2 regions of the Agrobacterium sp. 22-221-1 genome follow, and region 1 is predicted to be linked to the other one. Evidence: predicted binding sites of a transcription regulator. Region 1 holds the regulator's gene; the other holds the start of a gene.
The links. The regulator HrcA, encoded in region 1, represses chaperone genes, less so after heat shock. The targets are predictions, from matches to a motif close to GTTAGCACTCNCNNNNNGNGAGTGCTAAC.
Positions count from the first base shown of each region.

Region 2: the regulator HrcA is predicted to act here: its motif matches at 2,238-2,266, upstream of groES (co-chaperone GroES).

Region 1 is NZ_JBNWCL010000007.1:61,090-64,505, forward strand. It holds gene hpf (ribosome hibernation-promoting factor, HPF/YfiA family) at 1-144, shown strand, start outside; gene ptsN (PTS IIA-like nitrogen regulatory protein PtsN) at 227-688, shown strand; gene grpE (nucleotide exchange factor GrpE) at 770-1,405, opposite strand; gene hrcA (heat-inducible transcriptional repressor HrcA) at 1,518-2,609, opposite strand; gene rph (ribonuclease PH) at 2,745-3,416, shown strand, end outside.
Region 2 is NZ_JBNWCL010000016.1:66,090-69,505, reverse strand. It holds gene groL (chaperonin GroEL) at 177-1,811, opposite strand; gene groES (co-chaperone GroES) at 1,886-2,182, opposite strand; gene ACQZ5N_RS20790 (TIGR01459 family HAD-type hydrolase) at 2,551-3,399, shown strand.

The DNA of each region.
Region 1 (3,416 bases):
GTCGCCAGCGCCGTGATGGCGCTCGACATGACGGACGAACCGGTTCTGCTGTTCCGCAGCCCGGGCAAGGAATATCTCAACATCGTTTACCGGCGTCATGACGGCAATATTGGCTGGATCGACGCGGAAACGATCAAGAGCTGAACAGTCTGACAAGACGTGGGAGGCAGAGCGCGAAAGTGCATCTGCCTCCTGCATCGTCTCGATGGCATGAAGGAAAAAGAGAATGGCGTTGGCAGATTTGCTGCAACAAGATGCGATTATTCCCGCCCTCAAGGTGAATTCCAAAAAGCAGTTGCTTCAGGAGCTGGCCGCAAAGGCAGCCAGAATTACCGGAGTCTCGGAACGGGAAGTTTTCGACGTCATCCTCCAGCGTGAGAAACTCGGCTCCACCGGTGTGGGCCACGGCATCGCCATTCCGCATGGCAAGCTCAACAGCATTCATCAGATCACCGGCGTCTTCGCACGTCTTGAAACACCGGTCGATTTCGAAGCGCTGGACGACCAGCCGGTCGATCTGGTTTTCCTGCTGCTCGCGCCCGAGGGCGCCGGCGCGGATCACCTGAAGGCGTTGTCCAGAATTGCACGCGCCCTGCGCGACCCTGAACTGGTCGCCAAGCTGCGCGCCACCGATTCCGACACCGCAATCTACGCTTTCCTCAATCAGGAGCAGGCGACCGCGGCCTGATCGCGGGCTAACTCCCTCAGTTTAACGGCAATAAAAAACGCGCCCTAAAGGCGCGTTTTTTATGACGTAAGGATAGATGCCTTACGCGTCCTTTTCATTAAGAGACGAGGTGCCCGGCTCGGCCGATGCCGCAACTTCCGCCTTCGGGCCGCCCTTGGCGACGCCGACCATTGCCGGGCGCAGGACGCGGTCGCCGATGGTGAAACCGGCCTGAACCACCTGCAGCACGGTATTGTTCGGAACCGCCGGATTCGGAATTTCGAACATGGCCTGATGGAAATTCGGGTCGAACTTCTGGCCCTCCGCGTCGATCTTCTTCACGCCGTGGCGTTCCAGCGTCGACAGCATCGAACGTTCCGTCATCTCGACGCCTTCGATCAAACCGTTGAGACCGGCTTCGCCATTGGTCTTGAGTTCATCGGGAATGGCTTCAAGCGCGCGGCGAAGATTATCGGAAACGGCGAGCATATCGCGCGCGAAACCAGCGAGCGAATAGGCTTTCGCATCCTTGACATCGCGTTCCGTGCGACGGCGAAGATTGTCCATTTCGGCCGCGAGGCGCAGGAACTTGTCACGCAGGTCGGCATTTTCAGCCTTGAGCAGCTCGACCGGATCGGGTTCGGCAGCGTCAATCGGCTCTTCCCCGGCGAGCGCGGGTTCGACAAACTCTTCGGCGACGTCCGCGTCAGGTCCGGGCTTTTTTGTATCGTCGGTCATGACGTTCTCCAGATTTGAATATGTTGGTTGCGCCCGATATCGAGCTTTGACGGGCAAAAATCAAGGCTTGCGGCGAAAAGCTTGCCGCATTCCCTGACCTTGCGGGTCTGTCCTATCTCTGCTTGCGGGAAAGGCGAGCCATGATCTGCGCCGTATAGTCCACCATCGGCACGATACGGGCGTAATTCAGCCGGGTCGGGCCAATGACGCCGACCGCACCCACGACACGATTGTCCTCATCGCGATAGGGCGCGACGATCAGCGACGAACCGGACAGCGAAAAAAGCTTGTTTTCCGAGCCGATGAAAATCCTGACCCCCGAGCCGCTTTCCGCGAGATTGAGGATTTCGATGAGATTTTCCTTGCGCTCCAGGTCGTCGAACAGCAGGCGCACCCGATCGATATCTTCCTCACCGGCGAGACCTTCAAGCAGGTTGGAGCGACCGCGAACGATGAGACGGCCGAGCTTGCCCTCCTCATTATCTCCCGCCCATACCGCAAGACCACGCTCCACGAGGTCCTGCGCCAATATGCCGAGTTCCGATTGCAGTTCCGCCCGCTGCGTCTGAAACTGACCGCGCAACTCATGCAGCGTCTGACCGGAGAGATGGGCATTGATGAAATTCGCCGCTTCGGTCAATTGCGACGAAGAGATGCCGGCCGGCAATTCGATGATGCGGTTTTCGACCTGATTGTGGTCGCCCACCAGCACGGCGAGCGCCTTGGTGGGCTCCAGCCTTATGAATTCGACATGCTTGAGGATGACGTCGTTCTTCGCCGTCAATACGAGGCCCGCGCCGCGCGACATGCCGGACAACATGCGGCTAGCCTCCGTCAACAGCCCTTCCAGCGATTGCTCGTGCCCGGCGACCGGCCCGATCTGACGGTCGATAGTCGCCCTTTCCTCGGCGGGCAGGTCACCCACCTGCATGAAGGCGTCAACAAAGAAGCGCAGCCCCGTCTGGGTCGGCAGGCGACCGGCGCTGATATGCGGCGAATAGATGAGGCCAAGCTCTTCGAGATCGCTCATGACATTGCGAACGGAGGCGGGTGAAAGCGACATCGGCAACAGCCGCGACAGGCTGCGCGATCCGAGCGGCTCGCCCGTATCGAGATAACCTTCGACGATGCGCCGGAAAATTTCCCGAGACCGTTCATCCAGCAGCGATGCCTGATCTTTTGATAGCGGTGCGGAAAAACCCATTTCGTCCGTTCTTTGTCGTTCAAACCAGCTCGCATCAATATAATGCGTTGCAACGCCGCGGCAAAATGGAAATTGGCTTTGCAAAAGCCCGGACCTCGCCTTAGAAGGCAGGGACCAACATGGAGAGTGGATCATATGCGGCCTTCAGGCAGAAAAACCGACCAGATGCGCAAGGTTTCCTTCGAGCGCAATTTCTCGAAACATGCCGAAGGTTCCTGTCTCGTGAAATTCGGCGACACGCATGTGCTCGTCACCGCAAGCCTTGAAGAAAAGACGCCGCCGTGGCTGCGCAACAGCGGCAAGGGCTGGGTCACCGCCGAATATGGCATGCTGCCGCGCTCCACCCATGAGCGCATGAAGCGCGAAGCCGCTTCCGGCAAGCAGGGCGGTCGCACGCAGGAAATCCAGCGCCTCATCGGCCGTTCGCTGCGCGCCGTCGTCGATCTGCAGGCGCTTGGCGAGCGCCAGATCAGCATCGACTGCGACGTCATCCAGGCCGATGGCGGCACCCGCACCGCCTCCATCACCGGCGCATGGATTGCGCTCCACGATTGCCTGAAATGGATGGAAACCCGTAACATGATCAAGGTCGAGAAGGTTCTGAAGGACCATATCGCCGCGATCTCCTGCGGCATCTTCGCCAACCAGCCGGTGATCGATCTCGATTATCTCGAGGATTCCTCCGCCGAGACCGATGCAAATTTCGTCATCACCGGCTCCGGCGGCATCGTCGAGGTTCAGGGCACGGCGGAAGGCGCCCCCTTCTCCGAGGAAGAATTCCTGACGCTGCTCGGTCTTGCCAAGGCC
Region 2 (3,416 bases), on a different contig from region 1:
TCGGCCCTGTGCCGAGGATGTAATCACGTCGAATAAAATCAATCGGTTGCAGATCCTCGGGACAGGCCCGAGGATGACGCCGATAAGATGTGCCGCCTTCCGTCAATCACGCATGGGCGGCAAAGAAAAAGGGCGATCCGAAGACCGCCCTTTCCTTATTCCGGTGACAGGACTGATTAGAAGTCCATGCCGCCCATGCCGCCGCCCGGCATTGCCGGCATCGGAGCGTCCTTCTTCGGAAGCTCGGCGATCATGGCTTCGGTGGTGATCAGCAGCGAAGCAACCGAAGCTGCGTTCTGCAGAGCCGTGCGAACAACCTTGACCGGGTCGACGATGCCGAGCTGGATCAGGTCGCCATATTCGCCGGTCTGGGCGTTGTAGCCGTAGTTGTCTTCGTTCTTCTCGAGGATCTTGCCGACAACGATGGAAGCTTCGTCACCTGCGTTGTCTGCAATCTGGCGAACCAGAGCCTGCAGAGCGCGGCGGATGATGTTGATACCGGCTTCCTGGTCGTCGTTTTCACCCTTTGCGGTGATCTTCGTGGACGAACGCAGCAGGGCAACGCCGCCGCCCGGTACGATGCCTTCCTGAACGGCAGCGCGCGTCGCGTTGAGAGCGTCGTCGATGCGGTCCTTCTTTTCCTTCACTTCGACTTCCGTCGAACCGCCGACGCGGATAACGGCAACGCCGCCAGCGAGCTTGGCAAGACGTTCCTGCAGCTTTTCGCGGTCGTAGTCGGAGGTGGTTTCTTCGATCTGGGCCTTGATCTGGGCAACACGGCCTTCGATGTCGGACTTCTGGCCGGCGCCGTCAACGATCGTGGTGTTTTCCTTGGAGATCGAAACCTTCTTCGACTTGCCGAGCATGTCGAGGGTAACGTTTTCGAGCTTGATGCCGAGGTCTTCGGAAATGACGGTACCACCGGTCAGGATGGCGATGTCTTCCAGCATGGCCTTGCGGCGGTCGCCGAAGCCAGGAGCCTTGACGGCAGCGATCTTGAGGCCGCCACGCAGCTTGTTGACGACGAGCGTTGCAAGAGCTTCGCCTTCGACGTCTTCAGCGATGATGACGAGCGGCTTGCCGGTCTGAACGACAGCTTCGAGAACCGGCAGCATGGCCTGAAGGTTCGAGAGCTTCTTTTCGTGCAGGAGGATGTAAGCGTCTTCGAGGTCCGCAACCATCTTTTCCGGGTTGGTCACGAAGTAGGGCGACAGGTAGCCGCGGTCGAACTGCATGCCTTCGACGACTTCGAGTTCGGTTTCGGCGGTCTTGGCTTCTTCAACGGTGATGACGCCTTCGTTGCCGACCTTCTGCATTGCTTCAGCAATGTCGAGACCGATCTGACGCTCGCCGTTTGCGGAGATCGTGCCGACCTGCGCAACTTCTTCAGACGTGTTGATCTTCTTGGCCTTGGCCTGAAGGTCCTTGACGACTTCAGCAACGGCCAGATCGATACCGCGCTTCAGGTCCATCGGGTTCATGCCGGCAGCAACTGCCTTGGAACCTTCGCGAACGATGGCCTGGGCCAGAACGGTCGCGGTGGTGGTGCCGTCACCGGCGATGTCGTTGGTCTTGGAGGCAACTTCGCGAACGAGCTGTGCGCCCATGTTCTCGAACTTGTCTTCCAGTTCGATTTCCTTGGCGACGGAAACGCCGTCCTTGGTGATGCGCGGAGCGCCGAAGGACTTGTCGATAACGACGTTACGACCCTTCGGGCCGAGGGTGACCTTTACTGCATCAGCAAGAACGTCGACGCCCTTGAGCATCTTTTCGCGTGCTGTGCGGCCGAATTTTACTTCTTTGGCTGCCATTTTCAAAACTCCTGGTTTCGAATGGCCGGACCGGGTCCGGCTTGAAATTTAAGGAAACGATGGGTCGACTGAAATCAGCCGATGATGCCCATGATGTCGGCTTCCTTCATGATCAGAAGGTCTTCGCCGTTGAGCTTGACTTCGGTGCCCGACCACTTGCCGAACAGAACGCGGTCGCCAACCTTGACGTCGAGAGCGACGACCTTGCCGGCCTCGTCACGTGCGCCGGAACCGACGGCGACGATTTCGCCTTCCTGCGGCTTTTCCTTGGCGGTGTCGGGAATGATGATGCCGCCCTTGGTCTTTTCTTCGGACTCAACGCGACGAACGACGACGCGATCGTGAAGCGGGCGGAAATTGGTGCTTGTCATTGTCTAATCCCTCGATCAAATGACTGCGCGAGCTTTTGGAACTCGCCTGATGGGTGTTAGCACTCTCCTTTATCGAGTGCCAGCGGAACCGAGATAAGGAGGGCTTCTGCCGGAGTCAAGAACGCCCTGTCTGAAAAATTTCATGGCTTATGGTTATCAGCGTTCCATGACAGAAATTTCCCATGCGTGGACGGGCGCGGCGGCGTCGTTCTTTTTGCCCGTTGCAGCCGCATCGCATCTAAGGGGCATTTGTGTTCATGCTGCGTCAGGCGGGCCAAAGACCGGTCTGGCGGCGCTTTTTTCCTTGCCATCGGCGTCCCGCTTTGCGATGTCACGCTCACCCTCTTCTCGCATCCGGAAAGCATCTCATGGCCCATCGCATTCTCACTCTCGGCGAAATCACGGCTGGGTTCGACGTTATTCTTTCGGATGTCTGGGGCGTGCTGCACAATGGCGTCAGCGCCTTTCCGGATGCGGCGGTTGCGCTGCGGGAAGCGCGCAAGGCCGGCAAGACGGTGGTGCTCATCACCAATTCGCCGCGTCCCGCTCCCGGCGTCATCGCCCAGCTTCGCGTTCTCGGCGTGCCGGATGAGGCCTATGACCGTATCATCACGTCCGGTGACGTCACCCGCGGTCTGATTGCGGAAGGTCCGAAAAAAGTCTTCCTGCTCGGCCCGGAACGGGATCTGCCGCTGCTGGACGGTCTCGATGTCGAGCGCGTCGGCGAGGCGGAAGCGCAGTCCGTGGTCTGCACCGGCTTTTTCGACGACGAGACGGAAACGCCCGAGGATTATACCGAAATGCTCAAGGGCTTCATTGCCCGCAACGTGCCGATGATCTGCGCCAATCCCGATCTGGTGGTGGAGCGCGGCGAGCGCATCATTCCCTGCGCCGGCGCCATGGCCGCTTACTACGAACAGCTCGGCGGCGAGGTCCGCATTGCCGGCAAGCCGCATGCACCGATCTATGAAGCCTGCCTTGCGGCGGCGAAAGAAGTGCGCGGCGCCTTCGCCAAGGATCGCGTGCTTGCCATCGGTGACGGCATGCCGACGGATGTGAAGGGCGCGATTGCGAGTGGTCTCAACCTTCTTTATATCAGCGGCGGCATTCACGCTGCCGAATATACGCTGAACGGCCAGACGGACGAGGCGCTTCTCAACGCCTATCTCAAGGGGCAGGGTGCTGCTCCCGGCTGGTGGATGCCCCGTCTCGCCTGAGGACGTCTTGCCTAAGG